DNA from 3 places in the Pantoea sp. CFCC18179 genome. Region 3 is predicted to be linked to each of the others. Evidence: predicted binding sites of a transcription regulator. Region 3 holds the regulator's gene; each other region holds the start of a gene.
The links. The regulator PhoB, encoded in region 3, activates phosphate uptake and scavenging genes when phosphate is short. The targets are predictions, from matches to a motif close to CTGTCATAAAACTGNCNNAT.
Positions count from the first base shown of each region.

Region 1 (10,008 bases), on a different contig from region 3:
AGCAATCCAGCATCAGCCAGAAATCCGGGCCGCAGGTTTCGCGATAATGCGCGATGCGCGCCACCTCTTTACGGATACCTTCATCGCCGTCGTGCGGTCCCCACTGCACCGCCATTTTTCCGCCGATAAAGCCCATTTTCTGTGCCAGATCGGGCCGCGCGCCGGTAGCGTAAAACTGCAATTCATCGCGCACCGCGCCACCTAAAAGTTTGTACACCGGCAAATTGGTAACCTTGCCGAACAGATCCCATAGCGCGAGATCGACGCACGAAATGGTGTTCATCACCAAGCCGCCGGAACCGGCGTAATACATGGTGGCGTTAATCATCTGGTCGTGAATCAGTTTGATATCGCTAACGCAGCGACCTTCAAGAAAACGATTCAGGTGTTTTTCGACAATAAAGCAGCCCATTTCGCCGCCGGTAGTGATGGCGAAGCCGGTTTGACCGTTATCGGCCTCCACTTCAACAATCAACGTACCTAACACGTTGATGCCAAAGGATTGACGGGACTGTTCGTATTGTTTGTATTTGCTCATTGGCGTGGCGACATGATCGTCAATCCAGTGGTTATCACCTTGATCGTGATAATCGCCGCCTGCCGCCGCTTTATAGGCGGTGGCACCACCAGCAAAGTAGGCGCGGACTGTTTTAATTTTTGGTAGGGACATGGTCTTCTCCTGTTACGAGGCCTGTTTTTCTGCCGGGCTACGCCAGCCCAGCAGTCGGGAAATGTCGCGGGCGCAGGCAATCGCCTGGCCTGCAAGGTAATCGCGTTTGTCGTCATCAATTTCGAGCCGCGTGCCCACCAGCGAAATTGCCGCAACCAACTGCTCACGCGCATTGAAAATCGGCGCCGCCACGCAGCGCACATCGGGATAATCTTCGCCGTTATCAAAGCTCCAGCCCTGACGGCGAATGCGCGCCAGCTCAGTGCGCAACGCATCGGCACTGGTTAGCGAGGTGGGCGTTACCGCGACAAAACGCATCTCTTTGATGATGCGCTCCTGCTCTTCCGGACGTTGCCAGGCGAGCAGGCATTTACCAATGCCTGAGCGATACAGCGAAAGGCTTTTGCCTTCGTGCGAGCGCACGCTGATAGTGGCGGCAGATTCGAGTTTGAGGATGTAGCAGGCATGGCCACCATCCAAAATGCCAAGATGGCACAGCAAATTGGTTTGCTGCATTAAACGGGTCAGGCGCGGACGGGCGATATCGCGTATATCCATGTGCTGCAACGCATGGCCGGCAAATTCCACCAGCCGCGTCCACAGGCAGTAATTGTTATTGCGATCAATGGTGATTAGGCGCTGCTTCTTCAGCTCAGCGAACAGCAGATAAGCACTGCTTTTCGGCAACGCCAGCGCTTCAATGATTTCGGCCGGGCTGCACGGCCCTTGCTGCGCAATAAACTCGAGAATCGCGATGGCACGCGTCAGTGCGGGAACAGGCGTAACTTCCAACATGCTGGACTCCAGTCTGATGATCTGGAGGGCAGTGTTGGTGTTTTAGTCGTTGATAAGTGTGCGCCGCATCAAATTACGCACGCTCGCAGCGGTTTGCAGGCGGTGCGTGTGCGGGAATGTGAATCGCGCCGCGCGCCAGGTACAGCCGATTGTACTCAGCACACATGACGGTTTTTTCAGGAGAAGATTTATTCGCTAGGTTCGACCACGAAAGGTTTTGCGATATTGCAGCGGGGAGGTGTTGAGCTGCTTCTTGAAATGGCGGCGCAGCATCAAGGGAGAGGAGAATCCGGCTTTCTCGGCAATCAACTCCACCGGCTGATCGGTTTTCTCCAGAAAACGCTGCGCTAACGCCAGTCGCTGATTCACCAACCAGTCGCTGAAACAGCTGCCGGTGGTCTGATTGAAGCGACGGGTGAAACTGCGGCGGCTCATGAGCGCTTTATCCGCCAACTGTTCCAGCGTTAGCGCGTGCTGTAAATTCTCTGTCGCCCAGCTTAATGCCGACATAAAGCGATCGTTACCGGCAGATTGATAAACCGGCTGCTCAATATATTGCGCCTGTCCGCCCTGACGGTGCGGCGGTACCACCAGCATGCGCGCCACGCTATTGGCAACATCCACGCCACACTGTTCGCGCACTAAATGCAGGCAGCAATCAATACTCGCTGCGGTGCCCGCCGAGGTGACAATCTGTCCTTCATCGATATACAGCACATCGCGGTCAATCGCCACGTCGGGATAAAGTCGTTCGAAATCCGCCATCCAGCGCCAGTGGGTGGTCGCGCGTCGCTGGCTGAGCAATCCCGCAGCGCCCAATACAAAAGCACCGAGACACAGGCCAACCACTTGCGCGCCGCGTTGTACCGCCTGCTGCAAAGCGAGCAGCAATTCCGCCGGTGGCTGTAAGTCTGGATCGCTCCAGCTTGGAACCACCACCATATCCACTTCCGCCAACTGCATCAGGCTATGTTCGGCAACAATTGAAAAACCACTGTTGGTTTTTAACGGTCCGGGATGGGTGGCACAGATAAACAGCTGATAGCACAGCAATCCATCATCGTGCGCCGCTTTTTCAAATACCGCACAAGGCACCGAAAGATGGAACGGGATGATGTCGTCAAACACCACAACGCCCACTTTAATCGGCGCAGCAGTGTGCGACGCTTTTGGCGCAAATTGAACGTTATTTGTCATCCGCTGTACTCCTTCACTCACGACGAAATCACCATAATGCACCACATCGGAGGCAAGTCAGGCCTCTCAAGCCAAACACTCATTTAAGGATTATTAGTTATGAACAACATTTTAACCTCAAGCGCGCCAACCATTCGCACCATGAGCGGCGCGACGGCTACCCAAACACTGACGGCTAAAGAAACTGCGGTCATCGTGATTGATATTCAGAACGAATATTTTGCTGACGGAAAAATGCCGATTCCCGATGGCATGAAAGCGTTGAACAATAGCAAACGCATCGTCGAATTCGCTCACCAACACAACATGCCCGTTTTCTTTGTGCAGCATTTAGGTGATGCCGATGGCCCATTGTTTGCCAAAGGCAGCCGTTTTGCTGAATTCCATCAAGACATGCAACCTGGCAGCAACGACCGCGTGATCAGCAAAGCAACACCGAGTTCGTTTGTTGGCACTAACCTACAACAGCAGTTGGATGCGCAGGGCATTAAGCAACTGATCGTCACCGGCTTGATGACCCATATGTGTGTGTCATCTACCACACGCGATGCGGTGCCATTAGGCTATGCGGTGATCGTCCCGGAAGATGCCACTGCCACACGCGATCTCGCTACCTGGGACAACAACGTGGTTGATCACAATGTGTTGCAGCAAGCGGCGCTGGCGGCAATGGCAGATGTGTTTGCCGAAATTAAAACCACCAACGACGTATTGGCATTACCGGTTCGCTAATTATTGAACCGGTTTGCCCGGCAACAATTTCTCTGACATCACACGGCGGCAGGCCAAACTTTCCTCACGGGCCTGCTGCTGCTGTTCCGGTGATAAATCCTGCCACACCGTTTGCAAATGATCGGCTAAACCGCTTTGAAAATGGATTTTCTGCAATGCGTAATCGGAATTGCTGCCTTCAATGATCTGCTGCATATCGTGCGATGTGTTACCGCGTCCATCGTGCGTCAGCGTGCAGAACATCGCGATGTAATAGCCTTTGTCCTCATCGCTGTAATGCGGCATCAGCCACCACACAACGGCACTGGCAACAATCAGCAATGGCAGGAGAAATTTGATTTTTAACATACGTCGATTCACCAACTGGAAAGTAAAAGCGTGGCGATAGTAGCAGATTGGGCGCGCGTGACACATTCGGCATCAGTGATCCAGAATTAAACGATGACCTTACATAAATGCCTAATTCGTTGTGAGCGAATGCAAAAATTTGATATTTAGCCGTAAAAACAAGACGAGTCTTGAAAGTCGCGTTAGGTACACCGCTATAAGTTGCTCATTCCGCAGCCACCTAATCCGACGAGAGACTATGAAACCGACTCCGCTGGCGCTGGTTTTTGGCGCACTGTGTAGTGAGCCCGTGTATGCCAAACAAGCTCAGTCTACTTCTGACATCCCTTACCCACCTTCCAGCCTGTTACTGCAACCCCCTGACGATCCCCTTAGCGCCGCTTTGCAGGGAAATACACACGACCATTCGCTAATGCAAACCGTAAGACAAGCCGCCGCCAACGGCATTAAAAACCTCGGTAAATCACTGGCACGTAGCGAGTGGTATGACGATTTCAATCCTGCCGCCCAGCGATCGCCGTTGTTATTGGCGGATCGACGGCCTCACCTTTTCTGGTATTACCGGCTGCAAAACTCAATGATCGCCAGTCTGCCTGATGATGAGCTTGATCCTGCCTTAGATGGAGGTTTACCGGCGGAGCCACCGCAACCGAAGAAACCACAAATTGCCAGTTATGCTGCGCTGCCGGGCACGCTGTTTAGTGTCAGTGACAATTTGCAGGCAAGTTTCATCCAGCATGCCCAACTGGCTGGCAAAGATGGCCGGCCGAATTTGTTTATTTCGGGTTATCAGGTGCAGGAACACTATCAAGGCAAAACTCCACGCGAGAACAGTGAAAGTCGCTATCGAGGCTGGCAGATAGGCGCGCGCTGGACGCTGGCAGGCAATGAACAGCGCCAATTGGCTCTCAGTTTGGGGATCAATAAAGGCCAGTTAACGCTGGTGCCGAAAACGGAAGATGGCCGCAGCAGCAGTCGCTTCGACACGCAAGGCGTCAATGCCATGCTGAGCTGGCAACAACCCACCGGTTTGCAATTGTCTGTGCCGTTCGGCGTGAACCACTATCGTGGTCGCATCAGCACCGACAAGTCAGGCGAAGTGGCGCAGATGCAAGCCATTGGCGGCAATATCGGGCTAGACGGCGGTTGGCGCTGGTCGCACGGCGCACATGCCTTTACGCCAGTAGCCGGCGTAATGGCGCAATGGCTGAATATCGACGATATCCGCGATCAGGATGGCCTGCATGCTCGTTATCAACAGCAAACACAGCGGCAACTCTCCGGCGGCTTCAAATATGACTTTACGCCAACCGATACGCTGGCATTAGGAATGGAGGTGCGTTACATCGAGCGCGCTAACAGCGCGGGCAGCGTCAACGTGGGGAATGAAGGTGAATTCAGTACCGCTCGCAGCGGAAATAGCCTGCGTTACAGCGGTTATATCGATTGGCAACTGACAGAAAATCTGTCGCTAAATTCCCAGCTTAAAAAGCAGCAGCGGTTGGGACACGAAGGCGTCAGCAATTGGCAGGCACAACTTGGGGTACAGATCGCCTTCTGATTGCGGTGAAAGCTTACAGCGCCTGCGCACACGCCCAGGCGGAACTCCACGCCCATTGGAAGTTGTAGCCGCCCAACCAACCGGTGACATCCACCACTTCGCCGATGAAGAATAAGCCCGGCACATCGCGCGCTTCCATAGTTTTTGAGGACAGCTGGGTGGTATCGACGCCGCCCAGCGTCACTTCGGCGGTACGATAGCCTTCGGTGCCATTTGGCTGCACGCGCCATTGATGGAGTGTGTTGACCAGTTCGTTTTGCTGCTTACTGTTCAATTGCTTAAGCGTCACATCCGGAATCTGCTTCAGCTCCTGCAATACTTCCACCAAACGCTTCGGCAGAATCTTCGCCAGGCTGTTTTTCAGGCTGAGATTCGGATGCGCATCACGCTGCACATTAATAAAGTCATCCAGCGAAGTGGCTGGAGACAAATCAATGGTGACGAATTCACCCGGCTGCCAATAGCTGGAGATTTGCAGCACCGCTGGGCCAGATAAGCCGCGATGGGTAAATAGCATCGCTTCTTTAAATATGGTGCCGTCCTGCGCGGTAATGGTGGTGGGCAGCGCCACGCCAGACAACGTATTGAGCTGCTCCAGCAGCGGTTTGTGCAGCGTGAACGGCACTAACGCCGCGCGCGTCGGGAACACCTTCAGGCCGAACTGCTCCGCCACTTTGTAGCCGAACGGCGTAGCACCGAGTCCCGGCATCGAAAGTCCGCCACTGGCGATCACCAGTTTTTCCGCCTGCACGGACGTGCCATTAAGCTGCAAAGTGTAGCCGCTGTCATCACGCTCAACGCTCAGCACTTCACTGCGCAAGCGCATGCTGACCTGCCCGGCTTCGCACTCTTTCAGCAGCAAATCGACAATCTGCTGCGCTGAGTCATCACAGAACAGTTGTCCGAGGGTTTTCTCGTGGTAAGCGATGCCGTGGCGATTAACCAGATCGATGAAATCCCACTGGGTGTAACGCGCCAGCGCGGATTTACAGAAATGCGGATTGTGCGACAGATAGGTCGCAGGTTCGGTATGCATATTGGTGAAATTGCAGCGGCCGCCGCCTGACATCAATATCTTGCGTCCGGCCTTTTTGCCGTTATCCAGCAGCAATACGCGACGGCCCAATTGCCCTGCCTGCGCCGCGCAGAACATGCCGGCCGCGCCTGCACCAATAATGATAACGTCAAACTTTTCCACTGCGATAACCCAACTTGCCCGAAAGGCGCTGATTGTAGAGATCTGCGGCATTTAACGCTAGCGTCAAAAAAATGCCGCAAATATGTCATATTGTAACTACCTAATTTATAGGGGTTTTAAGGGTAATCCTCTGTGTTAATTACAATTTTAAGTCAAGTTGCAGCTATATTTTCCTTTCACATCGCGCACGTTGTCGCAGATAATGCGCCGCGTTCATGTCCTCCAAAAATGGCGTAACGTTTATGCTACATCTGTTTGCTGGTCTCGACCTCAGTACCAGCCTGTTACTGATTCTTGCTCTGCTGTTTGTATTGTTTTATGAAGCAATCAACGGTTTCCACGACACTGCTAACGCGGTCGCTACTGTCATTTATACCCGTGCGATGCGGGCGCAACTGGCGGTTGTCATGGCGGGTGTTTTCAATTTCTTAGGTGTTTTGCTAGGTGGATTGAGCGTGGCGTACGCCATCGTTCACATGCTTCCGACCGATTTGCTATTAAATGTCGGTTCGGCCCACGGTTTAGCGATGGTGTTCTCCATGCTGCTGGCCGCGATAATCTGGAACCTCGGTACCTGGTATTTAGGCTTGCCGGCCTCCAGTTCTCACACATTGATTGGTGCAATCATCGGTATTGGTCTGACCAACGCCCTGATGAGCGGCACCTCGGTGGTTGACGCGCTCAACTTGCCGAAAGTCATCAATATCTTTATGTCATTGATTCTTTCGCCGATTGTTGGTCTGGTGATTGCGGGCGGGTTGATTTTTATCCTGCGTCGCTACTGGAGCGGAACCACTAAACGTTCACGCATCCACATGACGCCAGCCGATCGCGAAAAGATTGATGGTAAGAAAAAACCACCATTCTGGACACGCATCGCCCTGATCGTTTCCGCGATTGGCGTGAGCTATTCACACGGCGCTAATGATGGTCAGAAAGGCATTGGCCTGATTATGCTGGTGTTGATTGGCGTAGCGCCGGCGGGGTTTGTGGTTAACCTGAGTGCCTCTGGTTATGACATCACCCGCACGCGCGACGCGGTGAACCATCTGGAGCAGTATTACCAGCAGCATAACGAGTCGCTGACGCACATGATGCAACTCGCACCGCCGGTGGTGCCAACGCCGGAAGAATCGGTCGGTGGCCCGCATGAGTTCCATTGCGATAGCGGTCGCGCATTGCAAGCCATCGATCGTGCGCAACTGCTGCTGAACAATCTGCAAAGCTACGATCAGCTAACCGTTGATCAACGCAGCCAGATGCGTCGCTTGCTGCTGTGCGTCTCCGATACCGTGGATAAAGTGGCTAAGCTGCCGGAAACCAGCGCGGAAGATAAGCGCTTCCTCAACAAGCTGAAGACGGATTTGCTGGGTACCGTTGAATACGCACCAATCTGGATTATCGTGGCTGTCGCGCTGGCGCTGGGCATCGGTACCATGATTGGCTGGCGTCGTGTCGCTACCACTATCGGTGAGAAGATCGGTAAGAAAGGCATGACCTATGCGCAAGGTATGTCCGCGCAAGTCACCGCTGCGGTATCAATTGGTATCGCTAGCTACACCGGCATGCCGGTTTCCACCACGCACATTCTGTCTTCATCCGTCGCCGGTACCATGCTGGTTGATGGCGGTGGATTGCAGAGCCGCACCATCAAAAATATCGCCATGGCGTGGGTGTTCACCCTGCCGGTGTGTATTTTGCTGTCGGGTTCGCTGTACTGGATTGCATTGAAACTGATTTAATCCAGCCGAAGAAAATAAAGAGGGCGACAGCGATGTCGCCCTTTTTTATTGCCAGATTGCCATCGCAATCAAACTCACCACCACCAAAAAGCACAGCCCGCTGGTCAGCACAAACTGCCCGCGCACCCGTTCGCAGCGGCGAATGAACTCTTCGTCATGATGATCCTGATAACGCTTATCCCAAATATAACGTACCAGCCGTACCTGTTTGCTCGGCTGCCCGTGCGAGGTGAAGAAACCCGCGCCATCAACATATTGATATAACAGTGGATCGCAACCGCGCAAAACGGCCAAAAGTGAGCGCAGAGAAGAGAAGTAGCGCGCCATATTCACCAGACAAACCACACACAGAGCCCAAAAAAGCGCGATAGTGCTGATCATGTTCCCCTCCCGGCTGGAACCGCAACGACGTCAAACGCAGCGGGGAATTGCTGTAGACGCCGGACGGCAAATAAACCAGCCACTGAATGTTTTCGATTGCATTGTTGTTATGCGAACCTGAGTGCGCGACTCATACGGCAGTGGCACTTATTTTCAGTGTAGGAGATCTGTTCAATTTTTTTCCAGCGATGATTTTCGTTCACCGCGAGTGAAAAAGCCGATAACGCTTGATCTTCCTCACATGCGAACTTCTGCTTGCAGCATTTGTTAACAACTCTGGCTATACTCAGGACATAACAATAGCCACCTGCACGGCTGAAAACAGGGTTGGTGGCGCTTCATCGCCGTTACGCGCAAAGGACAACGCCGACCAAGAAAGCAGGAAGGTTGCCCCCGAATCTTGAGAAAGGAGTTTTATCATGGCTTATAAACACATCCTGATTGCAGTAGACCTTTCCCCGGAAAGTCAGTTATTGGTTGATAAAGCCGTTTCGCTGGCACGTCCATACGACGCTAAAATCTCGCTGATCCACGTTGATGTGAACTATTCAGACCTCTACACCGGGCTGATTGACGTCAATTTGGGGGATATGCAGAAGCGCATTTCTGAAGAGACGCACACCGCGCTGAAAGAGCTCTCCGTCAATGCCGGTTATCCAATCAGTGAAACCCTGAGCGGCAGCGGCGATCTCGGCCAGGTGCTGGTGGATGCGATTAAGAAATATGATGTGGATTTGGTGGTGTGCGGCCACCATCAGGATTTCTGGAGCAAGCTGATGTCTTCAGCACGTCAGTTGATCAACACCGTGCATATCGACATGTTGATCGTGCCACTGCGCGATGAAGATGACGAATAAGTCATCTTGAACGTAAGGTCGCCATTCATGGCGACCTTGTTCATTTCGGCACGATCTACGCCAACGGCGGATAAATATCAAACCGGTGGCTTTTGGTCACCACCGCATCGGGTGTCGCAATACCCGCTAACGGCGGCGCGTAATCCGGACGCTTCACCACAATGCGCTTTTTCGCCAGCCGACGCGCCGGTTCCAGCAATGCATCAGCATCCTCATCCGGCCCCACCAGCGACTGAAACACCCGCATCTCCTTCTTCACCATTGCGCTTTTTTGCCGGTGCGGATACATCGGATCGAGATACACCACATCCGGCGCGGGGGTGATATCGCTTAGTGCTTGCTGACTCACCACGTGCAATAACGTTAAGCGATCGCGCAGCCAGCCGCCGATTTCGACATCCTCATAACCACGACGCAAACCGTCTTCCAGCAGCGCCGCGACCACCGGATGACGCTCCAGCATGCGCACACGACAACCCAACGCCGCCAGCACAAACGCATCACGGCCCAAACCGGCGGTGGCATCG
Region 1 is NZ_JBNBPM010000012.1:90,405-100,412, reverse strand. Features, by position in the region: gene rhmD (L-rhamnonate dehydratase) at 1-670, opposite strand, end outside; gene ACPUC7_RS19475 (IclR family transcriptional regulator) at 683-1,465, opposite strand; gene ACPUC7_RS19470 (GlxA family transcriptional regulator) at 1,661-2,662, opposite strand; gene ACPUC7_RS19465 (cysteine hydrolase family protein) at 2,762-3,394, shown strand; gene ACPUC7_RS19460 (hypothetical protein) at 3,395-3,742, opposite strand; gene ACPUC7_RS19455 (autotransporter outer membrane beta-barrel domain-containing protein) at 3,981-5,303, shown strand; gene ACPUC7_RS19450 (BaiN/RdsA family NAD(P)/FAD-dependent oxidoreductase) at 5,317-6,501, opposite strand; gene pitA (inorganic phosphate transporter PitA) at 6,744-8,243, shown strand; gene uspB (universal stress protein UspB) at 8,289-8,624, opposite strand; gene uspA (universal stress protein UspA) at 9,044-9,481, shown strand; gene rsmJ (16S rRNA (guanine(1516)-N(2))-methyltransferase RsmJ) at 9,537-10,008, opposite strand, start outside.
Region 1: pitA (inorganic phosphate transporter PitA) is a predicted target of PhoB. The motif match lies at 6,562-6,581, and genes of this name have one in related genera.

Region 2 (10,008 bases), on a different contig from region 3:
TGTTGATCGACGCCTGACGCGTGATATTCAGCAAATTGCCTTCGGTAAAGAAGTTGGGCGCAACAAAACCAAATACCGCCACAATCAGGATTAAGATCGGCAAGATGCCGACGGTTTGCAGCAGATCGCTCATCAAGGCGCGCTTGAGCGTTGGACTTTTTACGCGTGCGGTTTCACTGGTCATTGCGCTCTCCTCAGGCCTGAACCGGCTGCGCGCCGGTGGCCAGTGTCATTATGTTTTCCTGGCTAATCTCCGCCCCACTCAACTCGCCCGCGATGGTGCCTTCGCGCATCACATAAACGCGGTCGCTCATGCCGACCACTTCCGGCAACTCGCTGGAAATCATCAAAATCGCCACGCCTTGCTGTGCCATTTGCTGCATCATGCGGTAGATTTCGCTCTTGGCACCAACGTCTACGCCGCGCGTCGGTTCATCAAGAATCAGGATGCGTGGTGCAATCGCCACCCAGCGTGAAATCAGCAATTTTTGCTGGTTGCCGCCGGACAAGCCGCCCGCTCTGACCTGCGCATGCGGCACGCGAATATTCAGCGAATCAATTGCTTCGCTGGCGATCTTCTGCCCTTTGCGCTTATTCAGCAGACCGTAACTGGCATCGCGCTCCAGCGTCGCCATCACGATGTTTTCCTGCGCCGCCATCTCAAGGAATAAGCCCTGCTCTTTACGGTTCTCGGTGAGGAAACCTATGCCACGCGCGATGGCATCACGCGGGGAATGAATCTGTACTTCCTCGCCATCGATCCAGATCTCACCACCGCTGGGTTTGTGCACGCCAAAAATCAGTTGCGCCAGCTCGCTGCGCCCGGCTCCGACCAAACCAGCCAGACCAACAATCTCGCCAGCGCGCACCGCTAAACTGCTGGGATGCACTTTGCGTTTGTCGCACAGGTGATTAACCGCCAGACGAATGTCGCCGAGCGGGATGTTGCGATCTTTGTTGAACAAATCGTTGAGTGGACGCCCGACCATCATGCGCACCAGCTCGCTGGCGTTCAGTTGATCGCGCGTCAAGCTGCCAACGTATTGCCCATCGCGCAGCACGCTAACGCGGTCGGAAAGCTCATACACTTCCGCCATGCGATGGCTGATATAGATGATCGCCATGCCCTCGCTGCGCAGACGTTTAATCAGCGCAAACAGCTGTTCGGTTTCACGATTCGAAAGCGCGGCAGTGGGTTCATCCATCACCAGAATGCGGCTGTTGCGATGCAGCGCACGGGCGATTTCTACTTGCTGCTGCTCGGCGATACTCAGGCGGCTGACCAGATCGGTGGCGTTGAACTGCGCGCCGAGCCGGTCGATGACCACCTGCGCCTCTTCCGCCATCTGACGACGCCGGACTAATCCAGCACGGGTGATTTCGCTGCCGAGGAAGATGTTCTCCGCCACGGTTAAGTTGGGCGCCAGATTGATCTCCTGATAAATCAGCGTGATGCCCGCCGCCAGCGCCTCTTTCGGCCCTTTAATGGCGTACGGTTGCCCATCGATAAGGATCTCGCCGCTGCTGGCGGTGTAAGCTCCGGCCAGAATCTTCATCAGCGTACTTTTCCCCGCGCCGTTTTCACCCATCAGCGCATGCACTTCGCCGGGCCAGACGGTGAGATCGACGCCTTTTAGCGCGTAGAAGCTACCAAAGCGGCGGTTGATTGCGCGCATTTCCAATATCGGTGTCGCTGTCATCGGTAAGCTCCTGCTGGCAAAGGTTGCAGCGAGTAAAGCCGCTGTAGATAAATGGAAAATGTCAGCGTCCCGTTCATATTTGTCATATTTCGCCTCGGGTGCGCTTCTATACTCGCCGGGAGTTGAACGGCATGAGGTGGCAAGAATGAGTCACGGTCGGCATTGGCACGCGGGCGCACGCAGTCGCCTGCTGCTGTTTAATCTGCTGGTGATGTCGGTGACGTTGGCGGTGAGCCTGGTGGCTATTTTTGGATTTCGCCACGCCGGTCACATTCAGGAACAGGCGCAGGCGCAAACGCTGGCCGATATGAACGGCAGTCTGGCGCTGGCACGCGATACCGCCAACGTGGCGATTGCCGCGGTGCGCTTATCACAAGTGGTGGGCGCGCTGGAATATCAAAGCGAATCGGCACGTTTGCAGCAAACGCAACAGGAACTGCAACACTCGCTGAACTTGCTGGCGCACGCACCACTGGCCGAACAACAGCCGCAACTGCTGGCACGCATCCGCGATCGCAGCCAGATGCTGGAACAGACCATCAATCAGTTGTTATTGGCCGGACATCAGCGCCATTTGCAGCGCAACGTGATGCTGAGCGGTTTATGGCAATCGCAGCTGCTGCTCAACCACATCAACCTACTGACGCACACCCCATCGCCTTCCCGCGCCTTGCGCCAGCAAACCGCCAGTTTATTGAGCGTGGCGATTCAATCTGCTGCGCCACAAGCGGCGGTGCAGCAACTCGCCACGGTGCTAGGCCAGTGGCAAACGCTGATGCTAAACGGCGTGTTGAATGACCAAGTCCAGCGATTGATCACCACGGGCAACGATCTGCTGCCGGTGGCGCAACAACTGGAACAAAGTGATATCGCCATCGCCTACGCCACCTATCGCATCAAGGCCTTAGTGGCAATGCTCAACGACGACATCACCCATTATGTGCAGCTGGTGGCGCAGCAAAGCGATGCGCGCAGCGCGGTAACGCATGAAGAGCTGGATTCAATTATCGGCTTTATCGGCCTGTTTATGCTGCTGGCATTGCTGATCACCGGTTACGCCGGTTATTACATTTATCGCAATCTGGGATCGAGTTTGACCGCCATCGCCCACGCCATGACGCGGCTGGCGCAGGGTGAGAAAAGCGTCAATGTGCCGGGCCTGGCGCGACGTGATGAATTGGGCGACTTGGCACGGGCGTTTAACGTGTTTGCGCGCAATACCGCTTCGCTGGCACAAACTTCGCGTTTGCTGAGAGAGAAAAGCAATCAACTGGAATCGACGGAAGAAGCGTTACTGCACAGCCAGAAGATGAAAGCGGTTGGGCAACTGACCGGCGGCCTGGCGCATGACTTCAACAATCTGCTGGCAGTGATCATTGGCAGCCTGGCGCTAACCGTGGATCAACTGCCGCCCGGTACGCTGGCCAGCCGCATTGATCGCGCACGTCAGGCCGCCGATCGCGCGGCGCAACTGACGCAGCGTTTGCTGGCGTTTTCGCGCAAGCAGGCGCTCTATCCTTGCGCGGTGGCGGTGGTCGAACTGGTGGAAAATTTGCACTCGCTGCTACAGCACGCGCTGCTGCCCGGCCAAAACCTGGTGGTCGATGCGCAAGGTCCTGGCTGGCCGGCGTGGATCGATGCTGGGCAACTGGAAAACGCCCTGATGAATCTGGTGGTTAACGCGCGTGATGCAATGGAGAAACAGCGCGGCGAGATTCGGCTGCGTATCTGGAATCAACGTAAAGCGCTGGCCGATGGCGAACGCGATTGCGTCACGATCGAAGTCATCGATCACGGTTGCGGCATGTCGAACGAAGTGCGCGAACAGGTGTTTGAGCCGTTCTTCACCACCAAAGCGATTGGCAGCGGCAGCGGATTGGGATTATCGATGGTGTACGGATTTGTGCGCCAATCCGGCGGGCAAATCGAACTTGAAACCGCGCCGGGCCAAGGCACCACCGTGCGTTTGCTGCTGCCGCGTGCGCCGGAAGCGGTGCAACCCACTCGCTTGCCTGTATCGATTGCGCCAACCGCGAGCAATGATCGGCTGATTTTAGTGCTGGATGATGAACCGGCGGTGCGGCAAACGCTGTGTGAGCATCTGCATCAGTTGGGCTATTTGACGCTGGAGTGTGCCGACGGTGAAAGTGCATTGGCCTTGCTGCGTCAAACGCCAGATATCGACATGCTGATCAGTGATTTGATGTTATCGGGCGGGATGAACGGCGCGGATGTGATCCGTCAGGCGCAGGCCCAATGGCCGCATTTGGCAACGGTGTTAATCAGCGGGCAGGATTTGCGCCGGAGCCAGGTGACGCTGCCGCTGTGTGAGCGGCTGGCAAAACCCTGGCATCAGGCGCAGTTGGTACAGACGCTGGAGCGCGCCTGGCAACGCAGTCAGCGGCTTAGTCGCGCGCGGCAGGCTGCCACAACGGCACCCCTTTCCCGGTGATGTAGCGTTTACGCAGTTTGCTGGAGATTACATCCATGATCATCACCACCGCCACCAGAATAATGGTCAGGAACATCACCACATCCCAGTTCCACAAACGCATATTCTCGGCATACACCAAACCGACGCCGCCCGCGCCGACAAAGCCCAGCACCGCCGCGGAACGGGTGTTGGATTCAATCTGGTACAAGCTGAGGGCGAGGAAGGTCGGGAACGATTGGGTGAAGATGCCGTAGCGATGTTTTTGCAGGCTGTTGGCGCCCACCGCGCTGAGACCACGACTTGGCGAACGTTCTACCGCTTCGTGCCCTTCGGCATACAGTTTGCCGAGCAAACCGACATCCTGCATCACAATCGCCAGCACACCGGCCAGCGGCCCCATGCCGACGGCGCGCACGAAGATCAAACCCCAAATCGCCATGTCGATGCCGCGCAGCACATCCAGGATGCGACGCACCACCAGCGAAATCGGACGCGTAACCGGATCGTGCATCACGTTACGCGCGGCAAGGAACGAAACCGGCAGCGCAATAAACGAGGCGGTTATGGTGCCGGCAAACACAATCGCCAGCGTAATGCCGACTTGAGTGAAGTAGTAAGCAAACGGCCAGTTCATGAAATCCTGCCAGACAAACATGCGCAGGAAATAGCGACTCAACTGCTGGCAGCCGACCAGAAAGCGGCTCCACTCAATGCCGAAAAACTCAAAGAAGAACAGGTAATAGAGCACGATAGCCAATGCTACCAACGCCACGCGGCGCAAATAACGGTTCTGCGCGGCAAACAGCGCGGCGTGTTCCTGCTTGAGTTTGGCAACATCCGGCGCGAGGGTAATCATAGCGTCTCTCCTTCCACCACGCGGCGACGCAGCCAGCCGGACAGCGTATCCAGCAGCGACACCACTACAATAATCAGCAACAGCGTGATGCTGACCTGATCGTAACGATCGAGTTTGATATTGGTCATCAGCTCCTGGCCAATCCCGCCTGCGCCGACCAAACCGAGAATGGTCGAGGAGCGGAAATTCACTTCCAGGCGCATAAAGCTGTAGGAAAGAAACGTCGGTTTGACCTGCGGCCAGAAAGCAAAGCGCATGCGCTGTAATTTGGTGGCACCACAGGCGGCAAGGCCGCGCACCGGTTTATCGGAGGCGCTTTCAATCGATTCGTAGAACAACTTAGTTAGGCTGCCGACGGTGTGCAACGCCAGCGCGAGGAAGCCAGGAATCGCGCCAATGCCGAACGCCATCACGAACATCACTGCCCACGCCAGTTCCGGCATGGTGCGCAGGAAGGCGACAAAGGCGCGAATGGCGATGCGCAGGCTGCGTGGCGTGTTGGTGTTATCGGCGGCGAAGAACGCCAGCACACCCGCGACCATGACTGCCACGATGGTGGACGACAGCGCCAGCTGTAAGGTTTCCCAAATCAGGGGCAGCTGGAAGTGCAGACGATAGCCCCAATAGGCCAGCGATCCTTCGGTTTTCACATCAGAGAACAAGACCGACCAATGCAACACCGGCATGGTTTCGCCGATGTAGTCAAAAAAGTGTGGCAGCGATTGCCAGACCGTGGTGAGGCTGAATTCCGACATCTTGCCCGCGGCCAGATAGAGCGCCAGTAACAGCAGCGACCACAGCAGCGAGTCGCGCTTTTGCTGGCGGCGGATGCGTTGGTAGTAGTGTTCGAAATCGGTCAAGGGAGGAATTCCTGTGGTAGGAAGGTCACCATAAATGGCGACCCTACAAAAACATGGGGGTGCATGAATGCGCCCCTTGTTAATTAACCGCGCGAACCTTTCATCAAATCACGCTTCATATCGATGATGTTCTGGTAATCAGCCACGGTTGCAGGACCGATGTGCTGCGCACCGCCAACCGCTTTAACGAAGCAGCTGTGCTGTTCTTTATCCAGCTTCTTGATGGTCGCGACCACTTTCTCTTTAAAGTCGGCTGGCAGATTATTGCTCACCAGAATCGGGCCATTTGGAATCAGCGGCGACTGCCAGATGATGCGGATCTGCTTCATCAGGTCTGGGTGATCCATACGAATCAGACGACCAAAAGCACCTGAGGTATAACCGGTTTCACGATCGCCGATCAGTGAAGTCCAGGTGACCGCGCCTTCGAACTGACCGTTCAGCACGCCAAGGATGTCCTGCTCGTGGCCGCCAGAGAAGGTCACGCTAGAGAAGGTGTTGTTGTACTTGTCATCAACCGTGCCGCCGAACTCTTTCTTGAAGGCCTGGTTTGGCATCAGGAAGCCCGAAGTAGAATCAGGATCGGCCATCCCGAACGATTTGCCTTTCAGGTCTTCCAGCTTTTTGTATGGGCTGTCGGCTTTCACGATCACCACAGAGTGATAACCTTGTGAACCGTCTTTGTCGTCTACCACGATACCGACCACATCCACTGCTTTCGGGTTTTGCAGGTAAACAGAAGCGTAAGAGGCCGGTGACATGCTCAGCACTAGGTCAATTTTGTTACCCAGCAAACCCTGAATCACGCCTGAATAGTCAGACGAGTTGCGCAGTTTAGTATCAACCTGCAACTCCTTGTCGAAGAAGTCTTTCACACACTGGTTATCACCAATCTGCTGCGTGGCGTTCTGGCCACCAAGAATCCCGAGGTTCAACTCTTTTGGTGCATCCGCTGCGTTTGCGCCAAATGCCATCGCAATAGTCAGTAAAGCTAAAGAAGTCAGTTTCATTCTTAGGTTTTCTCTTGCCGTGGGAGTTAGTGGAGCTGGTTAATTTCGTCGCCGTACAGCTCATGCATCAAGCCATCGGTCAACTGGGAAGGATGTCCATCGAACAGGATTCTGCCGCGCTGAATGCCAATCACGCGGGTGCAGTAACTTTTCACCAGTTCGATGGAGTGCAGGTTCACCATCACGCTGATGCCCTGCTCGCTCACCTGACGCAACACATCCATGATGCGTTTGGTGTTTTTTGGATCGAGTGACGCTACCGGTTCATCGGCCAGCAAGATGCGCGGGTTCTGCATCAACGCACGGCAAATCGCCACACGCTGCATCTGACCACCGGACAGGTTTTCGGCACGTTGCAGCGCCTGCGGCAGCATGTTCATCCACTGCAACAGTTCAATGGCACGCGCACGGTCGGTTTCGGAGAACACTTTGAAAAACGATTTCAGCGTTGAGGTTTGGCTCAAGCGGCCCAGCAGCACGTTGGTCAGCACATCGAGGCGCGGCACCAAACAGAAATCCTGGAAAATCATGCCGCATTCGGTGCGCCATTCGCGCATCTGACGGCTATTCAGCGTCACCACATCGCGGTCGGCTTGCCCTTGATGAATGCTTTGAATCGCGCCTTGCGACGCGCTAATGGTGCCATTCAGCATATGCAGCAGTGTCGATTTGCCTGCGCCAGAGCGACCAATCACGGCCACCAGCTCGCCCGCATGCAGATCGAAACTGACATTATCCAGCACCTTGTTTTCGCCGTAGGCTTTGCACAATCCTTGTACCGACAGCACCTTGCTGCTCTGGCCTACAGGCGGGAACGGATTGTCGACGACGGTCTTCAGTAATGCCTGTGCCATGTTGCGCTCCATCTCTTCTGAGGTGTTGATTGCCCGCTATTACGGCCAAATCGGATGAAAGCTTGATGACAGTAAAGTGATTAAACCGTGACAGCGTTTCATCAGCCGTCGTAGGGTCGCCATTTATGGTGACCGCTCGCTACAGCCTGAAGATTCGTAAGGTCGCCATTTATGGTGACCTCAAGCCAGTGCGCGGTTTAATAAGAGGTCACCATAAATGGCGACCCTACGAGTTACTCGGCGAGGAAATTACGCAACTGATTCAGCGTGTCACTCAGCGCGCCATCGTTGCTCAGCGCATGACAATGGGCGGGCAGCGGCTCGGCAGCGCGTGCCAGGCGTCGGGCGATTTCGGCATCATCCTCGCGTCCACGCTGGCGCAGACGCGCTTCCAGCACCGCAGGCGACACCTGCAACACCAGCGGCAACAGCTGCGCACCGTAATGTTGCTGCACAATCGGCAGATGCAGCCGCGATCCGTTGACCAGCACATTCAAACCGCGCGCCAGCCACAAGTCGATCTCCTCGCCCAGCCCGTAATAGAGGCCGTGCGCCTGCCAGCTCACCGCGAACAAGCCCAGCGCTTCACGCCGTCGGAACTCGGCTTCGCTCAGCGCCACATGGTTCTCGCCACCGGCATCGGCGGCGCGGGTTATGTAGCGATGGGCGATCAGCAGATTGTCCGGCGGCGCTTCACGCAGCGCATTCAACAGGCTGTCTTTTCCCGAGCCCGAAGGCCCGGTTAGCCAAATCAGGCGCGCCATCAGAACACCAGCTTGCCTTGCGACCAGACGTAACGAATATGCGGATGACCGTGCGCGGTATGTGCCAGCACCAAGTCGGCGCGCATCCCTTCGGCGATAGAACCGCGATCGTGCAGGCCAATGGCGCGAGCCGGATTACACGTCACCAATGCGGCGGCTTGCGGCAGCGTCAGGCTATTGCGCTCATCGGCCACTAAGCGGAATACCGCATCGAGCAAGCTGGCCGGATAGTAATCCGACGACAGAATATCCAGCAGCCCGTGGCTGGCGAGATCGGCCGCCGCGACGTTGCCGGAGTGCGAACCGCCACGCACAATGTTCGGCGCGCCCATCAGCACTTGCATGCCACATTCGCGTGAGGCGCGTGCCGCCTCAATAGTGGTCGGGAATTCAGCAATCGCGCTGCCGACTTCGTGTGATTCCGCCACGTGTGCGGCGGTGGCATCGTCATGGCTGGCAATCGGAATACCGCGAGAACGACACAAGCTGGAGATGGCGTTGCGGTTCGGCGTGGAGAACTCGGCCGCCAGCGCCAGTTGCTCGCGCTCAAACTGATCCATCTGCTCATCGTTGAGCTGATATTTGCCCTGATAATAGGTGCGATACATCTCCAGCGAGGCGTACTGGCGCTGGCCCGGCGAGTGATCCATCAACGACACCAATGACAATTCCGGCGTGCTCATCAGCTTTTCAAACAATGGCAAGGTGGTGTGATGCGGCAACTCGCAGCGCAGATGCAAGTGGTGATCGGCGCGGTTAATGCCTTTGCGATTACTGTCCTGAATCGCCTCGATCATCTTGTTAAGATTCTCAATGCGATGCCCACCATCGCGCACATCGCCGACGCCAATCGCATCCAGCACCGTGGTGATGCCGCTGGCGACCATCAACGCATCGTGGCTGCTCATCGCCGAATGCGCAGGCCAATCAACTTTCGGACGCGGCGTAAAGAACTTGTCGAGGTTATCGGTATGCAACTCGACCAAACCCGGCAGCAGGAAAGCATTTTCGCCATCCAGCGCGCCCGGCAACTGGCTGGCGCTGTCGCTGAAGCTGGCAATACGACCGTCACGGATCTCCAGAGAACCGGCCACCACTTCCTGATCCAGCACCAGCTGGACGTTATTCACGATCATGCTTCTGCTCCTGTGTTCACTGGCTGCATGACGTGCAGGCGATCGGCAACGCGGCTGCGCACCACTTCGTCATGGAAAATACCTACGATGGCGGCACCGCGAGTGCGGGCCTGTTCAATCAGTTCCACTACCGCCGCGCTGTTGGCGCTGTCGAGTGAGGCGGTCGGTTCATCCAGTAGCAGCACCGGATAATCGGCGATAAAACCGCGTGCGATATTCACACGTTGCTGTTCGCCGCCGGAGAAGGTCGATGGTGCCAGCGACCACAAGCGCTCTGGCACGTTGAGACGCGTTAGCAGTTCTTTGGCGCGTTTCTCACAGAAGGCACGCTCCACGCCGCGTTCCAGCAACGGCTGCATGACGATCTCCAGCGTTGGCACGCGCGGAATCACGC
Region 2 is NZ_JBNBPM010000001.1:460,248-470,255, forward strand. Features, by position in the region: gene ACPUC7_RS02240 (ABC transporter permease subunit) at 1-184, opposite strand, end outside; gene ACPUC7_RS02245 (sugar ABC transporter ATP-binding protein) at 195-1,700, opposite strand; gene ACPUC7_RS02250 (ATP-binding protein) at 1,846-4,152, shown strand; gene phnE (phosphonate ABC transporter, permease protein PhnE) at 4,106-4,990, opposite strand; gene phnE (phosphonate ABC transporter, permease protein PhnE) at 4,987-5,850, opposite strand; gene phnD (phosphonate ABC transporter substrate-binding protein) at 5,934-6,860, opposite strand; gene phnC (phosphonate ABC transporter ATP-binding protein) at 6,887-7,714, opposite strand; gene phnN (ribose 1,5-bisphosphokinase) at 7,948-8,478, opposite strand; gene phnM (alpha-D-ribose 1-methylphosphonate 5-triphosphate diphosphatase) at 8,478-9,614, opposite strand; gene phnL (phosphonate C-P lyase system protein PhnL) at 9,611-10,008, opposite strand, start outside.
Region 2: phnC (phosphonate ABC transporter ATP-binding protein) is a predicted target of PhoB. The motif match lies at 7,767-7,786, and genes of this name have one in related genera.

Region 3 (10,008 bases):
TGGCTTTCAGCTTGTCGCCGACTTTATCGGCAACGATTTGATTATCCGCCACGCGCGCCAGCTCAACGCGCGGTGCCTGCAACTTGCCGTCGGCTTGTCCACGTGCACGGTTCTGGCTCCAGAAGGCGCGCCATGCTTCGCCTTTTACCTCAAATTCCACTTCAGCTAAGCATTCGGCGGTATCACGGGTGATCAGCTCATTCTGGGTTTGCGACAGCACGCCAAGGCGCGGCGTTTGGTGATACAGCGCCAGGCAAATCGCATCCAGCAAGGTGGTTTTCCCTGCGCCCGTTGCGCCGGTAATGGCAAACAGGCCGTTGCTGGCAAAAGGTTCGCGGCGGAAGTCGATAAACCATTCGCCGCGCAGCGCGTTAAGGTTTTTAAAGCGTAAGGTCAAAATTTTCATGCAGATGGATTCTCCAGCGCGGCAAGCTGCGTGCGGAACAGTTGCGTCAATTGCTCGGCCTGTTCGGCATCCAGCTGTTCTTCTTGCGCCAGTCGACGGGCAAACACTTCTTCGACTTTCAATTCGCTCAACGTTTCATTATCCAGCCGCTCCAGACTGCGGCTGCGCTGTTCGCGGCTGCGGCGCACCAGCAGCACTTCAACCGGCAAGTGCTCGGTTAACGCTTCGATACGACGCTGTAAATCGCTGAGGTATTCCTGCGTGGTGATCTCAATATCCAACCAGGTCAGCGGCGCGTTTTCATCGGCGGTGAACTGCGCCAACTGATGTTCGATCTCGGCCATCGAACCTTTCAGCATTTGCATTGGCTGAAATGGCGGAATGATTAATGGCGTCACATCATCTAACTGCGCACTGAATTCCAGCAGGAATACGCTTTTGTCGCGTCCCAGCTCATCAAAACTCAGTGGAATCGGCGAACCGCTGTAACGAATATGATCGCTGTTGGCGATGCGTTGCGCGCGGTGAATATGGCCGAGCGCGATATAATCGGCCGGCGGAAACGCCTGCGCCGGGAAGGCATCCAGCGTGCCAATATAGATGTCGCGCACCGAATCACTTTTGGTCACGCCGACCGTGGTGAGATGCCCGGTGGCGATGATCGGCAATGCATTGTTTTGCGCCTGCGCGGCGGCGAAGCATTGTTGGTAATGCTGCTCGATGGCTTCCAGCAGCGAAATTTGCTTCTCGCGCCCCGATTGTCCGGCCTGGCTGCGCAGGATATCGCGCGGACGCAGATAAGGAATGGCGCACAGCAGCGCGCCCGGCGTGCCATCGCGTTGCTTCAACGTTAATACCTGATGTTCACCGTGCGGCGTCGCGCTGGTGATCACTTGAGTATTCAGGCACGCCAGCAGTTCGCGTGATTCATTCAGCGTGGCAACCGAATCGTGATTGCCCGCCAGCACCACCAATTGGCAGCCGCTGGGCTGCAACGCCACCACAAAACGGTTAAACATTTCGCGTGCGTAACTTGGCGGCGAGCCGGTATCAAACAGATCGCCGGCGATGATCAGCGCATCCACCTGATGCTGCACAATCTGGTCCTGTAGCCAGTCAAGAAACGCTTGATGTTCTGGCGCGCGACTTTTGCTGTAAAAGAACTGTCCGAGATGCCAGTCCGCGGTGTGAATGATGCGCATGAATGCTCCGTGCAAGCTTAAGCGAGGGCGAATTATAACCGCTTCAGATCAATAAGAAAAAAAGCAGATTTATGTTGTCACATTTCAGTTTCTTATCTATTTATCTAGGGGCGGTGTTTTCATAAAAGTGTCATAAAACTGACGCATAATGGCGCCGCAAATCCCAGTGACAGATGGTCACACTAGCAGGAGTTACAATGGCTAAGCGCATTTTGGTTGTGGAAGACGAAGCTCCCATCCGTGAAATGTTATGTTTCGTGCTGGAACAGAATGATTACCAGCCTATTGAGGCGGAAGATTATGACAGCGCGATTGGTAAGCTGATCGAACCTTGGCCTGATTTGATTCTGCTGGACTGGATGTTACCCGGCGGCAGCGGTATTCAATTCATTAAACATTTGAAACGCGAAGCCATGACGCGTGAAATCCCGGTGATGATGCTGACGGCGCGCGGTGAAGAAGAAGATCGCGTACGCGGTCTGGAAGTGGGCGCGGATGATTACATCACCAAGCCATTCTCACCGAAAGAGTTGATGGCACGTATCAAAGCGGTAATGCGCCGTATTTCACCGATGGCGGTGGAAGAGGTGATTGAAATGCAGGGCTTAAGTCTGGATCCTTCTTCGCACCGCGTGATGTCGGAAAGCACGCCGCTGGAAATGGGGCCGACCGAATATAAATTGCTGCACTTCTTTATGACGCATCCAGAACGTGTGTATAGCCGCGAGCAGCTGCTGAACCACGTTTGGGGCACCAATGTGTATGTCGAAGATCGCACCGTGGATGTGCATATTCGTCGTTTGCGTAAAGCGCTGGAACTCACCGGCCACGATCGTATGGTACAAACCGTGCGCGGAACAGGGTATCGTTTCTCTGCCCGCTACTAAACGGAGTTTTTACCGTGCTGGAACGACTCTCCTGGAAGAGATTGTTGATCGAGCTGGCGCTGGTGTGTTTGCCTGCGCTGGTGCTTGGTCTGTTGTTCGGTTATCTGCCGTGGCTGCTGCTGATTGCAGTATCCGGCGTGATGTTTTGGCACTTCAAAAACCTGATGCGTCTGTCGCACTGGCTGTGGGTCGATCGCTCGATGACGCCGCCCGCCGGACGCGGCAGCTGGGAACCGCTGTTTTACGGCTTGTATCAAATGCAGTTGCGCAACCGTCGTCGTCGTCGCGAGTTGGGCAATCTGATCAAACGTTTCCGCAGCGGCGCAGAATCGTTGCCCGATGCGGTGGTGCTGACCACCGAAGAGGGCACCATCTTTTGGTGTAACGGTTTGGCACAGCAGCATCTGGGTTTACGCTGGCCGGAAGATAACGGCCAGAACATTCTCAATTTGCTGCGCTATCCCGAATTCTCCCGCTATATTCGCCAGCGCGATTTCGACAAGCCGCTGACGCAGATCCTCAATAATCAGCATCATATGGAATTCCGCGTGATGCCATACAGCGAAGGGCAATGGTTGATGGTGGCGCGTGATGTCACCCAGATGCACCAGCTGGAAGGTGCACGTCGTAACTTCTTCGCCAACGTCAGTCATGAGCTGCGCACGCCGTTAACCGTGCTGCAAGGCTATTTGGAAATGATGGACGATTCGGTGATGAACGAGCGCACGCGGGCCAAGGCGTTGCACACCATGCAAGAGCAAACGCGGCGCATGGACAGCCTGGTGAAACAGTTGCTCACCTTGTCGCGCATTGAAGCCGCGCCAGCCATCGATTTGAAAGAAACTGTCGATGTGCCGACCATGCTGCTGCTGTTGCAGCGTGAAGCGGAAACGCTCAGTCAGGGACGCCATTCGATTCATTTCCACACCGATCCGCACCTTAAAGTGTTCGGCAATGACGAACAGTTACACAGCGCGATTTCCAATCTGGTGTACAACGCGGTGAACCACACGCCAGAAGGCACGCGGCTGGATATCAGTTGGCTGCGCACCAAGCAGGGCGCGGAGTTCAAAGTGTGCGATAACGGGCCGGGCATCAGTGAGGAGCATATTCCGCGCCTCACTGAACGTTTCTATCGCGTGGATAAAGCGCGTTCGCGCGCCACCGGCGGCAGCGGTTTGGGATTGGCGATCGTTAAGCATGCGTTGAGCCATCACAACGCGCGGCTGGAAATCACCAGCGTGCCGCATCAGGAAACCTGTTTCAGTTTTCTTCTGCCGCCACGGTTGATTGTGGCTAACGCAATTCAAGCAAGCATTAATTAAGGCTTGCACGACGTAGCGGCGCAATTTATTGCGCGAAAAATCGCGCCGCTACAGAATAGGCGTCATGTTTTTGATTCGCTTAATTGAATTGCGGGACGTCTGATGAAATCGCTGTTGCTCTCTTTTTTACTGTTCTGCTCATTTCAGTCTTACAGCCAACAAACCATGCTGACCGGCAATTTAAGCAGCGTGGGATCGGATACCTTGGGTTATCTGATGACCTTGTGGGGCGAGGATTTCAGTCGCCAGTCGCCGGGCGTTAACGTGCAGGTGCAGGCGGCGGGTTCTTCCACTGCACCAACCGCGCTGGCCGCCGGTGCTGCGCAACTGGGTGCGATGAGCCGCCCAATGCAGATAGATGAACGCCAACTGTTTATCGCGCGTTACGGCTATCCGCCACTGGCGGTGCCGGTGGCGATGGATGCGCTGGTGGTGGTGGTCAATCAAGACAATCCACTGCCGCGCATCGCTCCACAGCAACTCGATGCTCTATTCTCAATCACCCGTTTGTGTGGCGCGCAACAGGTGCCGCAACGCTGGGGCGATCTCGGCTTAAGCGATAGCCGCTGGGCGACGCGCAGCATTCAGCGTTTTGGCCGCAATTCCGCCTCGGGAACCTGGGGTTTCTTCAAGCAACAGGCGCTGTGTAAAGGCGATTTTCGTGCTGATGTAGCCGAATTTCCTGGTTCCGCCGCCGTGGTGCAAGCGGTGGCGGCGACGCCAAATAGCATCGGCTACGCCAGTTTTGGTTTCCACCTCAGCGGCGTGAAAATGCTGCCGGTGGTGACGGCGGCAGGCGACAGCGTGATGCCCGACGCCGAATCGATCCGCAGCGGCCGCTATCCGTGGTCGCGCCCGCTCTATATCTACGTCAATAAAGCGCCCGGCAAACCCTTGCCGCCGTTGGTGGATGCGTTTCTACAGCAGGTGCTGTCAGCGCAAGGTCAGCGCCGGGTGAGTGAAGCCGGTTATTTGCCGTTGTCTGAAACTCAGATGGCGCAGGCACGCGCGGCCATTGAGGCAAATTGAACCACGCGCATCCGATCATGAATTTCTTTCATGTGAGCTGAATTTTCTTCTATTGCTGAAAAGACGACAGCATGGCACTCTCCTTGGACATATAGCCATCTAGATGGCTAAAAATAACCAAGCGAAATTATACCCTGTGGTAATTACACCCAGGATGAGGAGTGACGATGCCAGCTCAACCCCCGTTCCGTGCCGATACCGTCGGCAGTTTTCTGCGTCCCGCCGCCATTAAACAGGCGCGTGAGCAGTTCGCCAAAGGTGAAATCAACGCCGAGCAACTGCGTCAGGTGGAAGACCGTGAAATCCGCCATGTGGTAGAACATCAGCGTGCCAACGGCCTGCAAATTGTTACCGACGGCGAATTCCGTCGCGCTTGGTGGCACTTCGACTTCTTCGGCGATTTGCTCGGCGTGGAGCTGTTTGAAGCGGAGCAGGGGATTCAATTCAATGGCGTGCAGACCAAAGCGCACGGCGTGAAAGTCACCGGCAAAGTGGCGTTCAATCCAAATCACCCGATGCTCGATCACTTCCGTTTCCTGCAAAGCGTGGCGGGCGATGCGGTGGCGAAGATGACCATTCCAAGTCCTAGCGTGCTGCATTTCCGTGGCGGACGTAAGGTGATCGATGCCACGGTTTATCCCGATCTGAAAGAGTATTTCGCCGATCTGGCACAAACCTATAAAGATGCGATCAACGCTTTTTACGCCGCCGGTTGCCGTTACCTGCAACTGGATGACACCGTTTGGGCTTATCTGTGCTCAACCGAGCAGCAGCAACAGATCCGCGAACGTGGCGAAGATCCACAAGAACTGGCGCGCATTTATGCTGAAGTACTGAATAAAGCGCTGGAAGGCAAACCGGCGGATTTAACCGTTGGCTTGCATGTGTGTCGCGGCAACTTCCGCTCCACGTGGATTTCCGAAGGCGGTTACGAGCCGGTCGCCGAAGTGCTGTTCGGTGGTGTGAACATCGACGCGTTTTACCTCGAATACGATAACCAACGTTCCGGTGGCTTCGAGCCGCTGCGCTTCATCAAGCCAGGTCATCAGCAAGTGGTGCTGGGTTTGATCACCACCAAAACGGGCGAACTGGAAGATGCGGCGCAGGTCGAAGCACGTTTGCAGGAAGCAGCGCAGTTCGTCAGCCTCGATCAAATTTGCCTCAGCCCGCAATGCGGCTTTGCCTCGACCGAAGAGGGCAATAGCCTGAGCGAAGCGCAGCAGTGGCAGAAGATTCGTCTGGTGGTCGATATAGCGAGAACAGTCTGGAAATGATGTAAAGCAGAGCAAACAGGCGCGTAAATCGCGCCTTTTGTGCATGCAAAGGGCAATTTATGCAAAGAGATCTCCCGCGTTGCGGAAACTTTTAGCAAATCATCTGAGGTGTTTTCCTACAATTCCATCGTGATTCACTGCTTTATTCCACTATCTTGTTATATCCTTCTGGTTTTCCGATCCCGTATTGCCTTTCTTCGCTATAAACGTTCTAATTTGCGCCGTTGTCGATTTATCCCTCTGCGAACACAAGAAAAGTAGTTTAAATCACCTGCGCTTTAACGATTCGTCCCGCATAACACGCTGGTCTGGCCGAATAAGCCCCGGTTTTAGCGCATCCAGAGGACAACACGAACTCAACTTCCACCGCAACATCAGCTACAGGCAGTACAGAAGTTTATGACACATCGTTTAACCTCCAAGGATATCCTGGCGCTGGGCTTCATGACGTTTGCCCTGTTCGTTGGCGCAGGAAATATCATCTTCCCACCGATGGTGGGGATTCAGTCTGGCGAGCACGTTTGGATTGCTGCTTTTGGCTTCCTGATTACTGCGGTTGGTTTGCCGGTAATCACCGTGATCGCGCTGGCGCGCGTCGGCGGCGGCATTGATGCCCTGAGCTCACCGATTGGCAAAGCTGCCGGTTTGCTGCTGGCGACCGTGTGCTATCTGGCCGTGGGTCCGCTGTTTGCCACGCCACGTACTGCCACCGTTTCATTTGCCGTCGGCATTGCGCCACTGACCGGCGATGGCACGCTGCCGCTGTTTATTTACAGCCTGTTGTACTTCGCGCTGGTGATCGGCATTTCGCTCTATCCGGGCAAGCTGCTGGATACCGTTGGTCACTTCCTGGCACCGTTGAAAATTCTGGCGCTGATCGTGCTTGGCGTTGCGGTATTGATTTGGCCAGCTGGCGGCGTTTCTCCGGCGACCGAAGAGTATCAGCGTGCCGCCTTCTCCAGCGGTTTCGTCAACGGTTATCTGACCATGGATACCTTGGGTGCGCTGGTGTTCGGTATCGTGATCGTTAATGCGGCGCGTTCACGCGGCGTAGAAGATGCCAAGTTGCTGACGCGCTACACCATGCTGGCCGGTATTATCGCCGGTATCGGTTTGACGCTGATTTACCTGACGCTGTTCAAGCTGGGCAACGACAGCGGTGCGCTGGTGGCACAAAGCGCCAACGGTGCTGAAATTCTGCATGCTTATGTGCAGCAGACCTTCGGCGGCATGGGCAGCTTCTTCCTCGCGGCACTGATCTTCGTGGCGTGCATGGTGACGGCGGTTGGCCTGACTTGTGCCTGTGCAGAATTCTTTGCGCAATACCTGCCACTGTCGTATAAAGCGCTGGTGTTTATTCTGGGTCTGTTCTCCATGGTGGTGTCGAATCTCGGCCTGAGCCACTTGATTCAGATCTCGATTCCGGTGCTGACCGCGATTTATCCGCCGTGCATCGTGCTGGTGGTATTGAGCTTCACGCTGAAGTTCTGGAACAAAAGTTCACGTATCATCGCGCCAACCATGCTGGTGAGCCTGCTGTTTGGTATCGTTGATGCGATTAAAACCACCAGCTTTAAAGATGTGCTGCCGCTGTTCAGTCAGCATCTGCCGCTGGCCGATCAGGGGCTTTCCTGGTTGCCGCCGTCGCTGGCGATGTTGGTGATTGCCGCAGTGGTGGATCGTGCCAAAGGACGTGAACAGGTCGCCGTCCATCAGTAAGCGACATTGCTGTTAATTTCGACCACGGGCTCGCCCGTGGTTTTTCATTTTCAAGGTACTGAGAGTTATGCAAGAAACCAACAAGCTCAAACGTGGACTGAGCACGCGTCACATTCGCTTTATGGCGCTGGGATCGGCAATTGGTACCGGGCTGTTTTACGGCTCGGCTGATGCCATCAGAATGGCGGGACCTAGCGTACTACTGGCGTACATCATCGGCGGTGCGGTGGCGTATATCATCATGCGCGCGCTGGGTGAGATGTCGGTAAACAATCCGCAGGCCAGTTCGTTCTCGCGTTACGCACAGGATTATCTCGGCCCGCTGGCGGGTTACATCACCGGCTGGACTTACTGTTTTGAAATCCTGATTGTGGCGATTGCCGACGTAACGGCTTTTGGTATCTACATGGGCGTGTGGTTCCCCGAGGTGCCGCACTGGATCTGGGTGCTGAGCGTGGTGCTGATCATCGGCGCGATTAACCTGATGAGCGTGAAGGTGTTTGGCGAAGTGGAGTTTTGGTTCTCCTTCTTCAAAGTGGCTACCATCATCATCATGATCGTCGCCGGTTTTGGCATGATTTTCTGGGGTATCGGCAACGGCGGGCAACCCACCGGCATCCATAATCTGTGGACCAACGGCGGCTTCTTTGCCCACGGCATCGTCGGCATGCTGCTGTCATTGCAGATGGTGATGTTTGCTTACGGCGGCATTGAGATTATCGGCATCACCGCGGGTGAAGCGGAAGATCCGAAGAAGTCGATTCCACGCGCCATTAACTCAGTACCGATGCGTATTCTGGTGTTTTATGTCGGTACACTGTTCGTAATTATGTCGATTTATCCGTGGAATCAAGTGGGCACTTCCGGCAGCCCGTTTGTGCTGACCTTCCAGCATTTAGGCATTGCCGCCGCCGCATCGATTCTTAACTTCGTGGTCTTGACGGCGTCACTGTCGGCGATTAACAGCGATGTATTCGGCGTCGGACGTATGCTGCACGGCATGGCGCAGCAAGGCCACGCACCGAAGGTATTCCAGAAAGTTTCTAATCGCGGCATTCCGTGGGTCACGGTATTAGTGATGATGCTGGCGATGTTGGTTGCGGTGTATCTCAACTACCTGATGCCGGAAAAAGTGTTCCTGGTGATTGCCTCATTGGCGACCTTTGCCACCGTGTGGGTGTGGATTATGATTCTGCTGTCGCAGATTGCTTTCCGCCGCAAAATTGGCAAAGAAGAAGCCGGTAAATTGCAGTTTGCCATGCCGGGCGGCAGCGCCACCGCGTGGTTCGGTGTGCTGTTCCTGGCCTTTATTATTGGTTTGATTGGCTACTTCCCAGATACGCGCGTGTCGCTGTATGTCGGCTTCGCGTGGATTGCGCTGTTGCTGTTGGCGTGGCCATTGGTGAAAAAGCGTAAGGGATAATGCTGCATATCTAATCGTAGGGTGCGCATTCTTGCGCACCTGGTCACCATAAATGGCGACCCTACGGGAGAGGCATGGCAACCCGAGATATTTACTTTACATATTTTTCCAAAAAATAATTCGGCGCATCCTGTCGCCGAAAAAGTTACAAAGGAGAAAAAGTAAACATATATCTAAGGGATGATTGACGCTGCCAGAATACGCGTTTTCCTGCGCTAATCAGCATGATGAGAAAAATATAGAATATTCGCAGATCGCCGATTCAATAACGTTTATCTGGCTAACCTAATGCAAGAAGGAAAGTTAAGCCGACGTAAATAAATCGACTTAACGTAATGCGGATAAATTCTGACGTCCGGCGTGCAGTGAAATTATTATAACGATGGATGATCCGGCAGCAGCGCTTTCAATTGTGGATAAATCACCGCGTTCGCCAGTAATACCGGATTGCCATTCTGCAAACCGTGATTAATAAGATAATCGTTGCTGATGCCGCCCGCTTCGCGCATTAACACAATGCCGGGTAAACCATCCCACGGATTCATATGTGCTTCGTAGTAACCAATCAAGCGTCCTGCTGCTGCCCAGGCGCTCATCAACGCTCCTGAACCGTTGCGGATAAACATGCCACCTTGCGTTAATAACGCGCCAATAAAGGCGGTGAGCGGTGCAATCGGTTGGCTGTTAGAGCTGCTGAGACCCAGCACGCCCTGATCGAGCTGTTGCGCGCTATGCGCCTGAAT
Region 3 is NZ_JBNBPM010000013.1:19,271-29,278, reverse strand. Features, by position in the region: gene ACPUC7_RS19730 (AAA family ATPase) at 1-406, opposite strand, end outside; gene sbcD (exonuclease subunit SbcD) at 403-1,608, opposite strand; gene phoB (phosphate response regulator transcription factor PhoB) at 1,806-2,495, shown strand; gene phoR (phosphate regulon sensor histidine kinase PhoR) at 2,510-3,820, shown strand; gene ACPUC7_RS19710 (PstS family phosphate ABC transporter substrate-binding protein) at 3,923-4,849, shown strand; gene ACPUC7_RS19705 (cobalamin-independent methionine synthase II family protein) at 5,017-6,123, shown strand; gene brnQ (branched-chain amino acid transport system II carrier protein) at 6,523-7,842, shown strand; gene proY (proline-specific permease ProY) at 7,910-9,265, shown strand; gene ACPUC7_RS19690 (inositol monophosphatase family protein) at 9,640-10,008, opposite strand, start outside.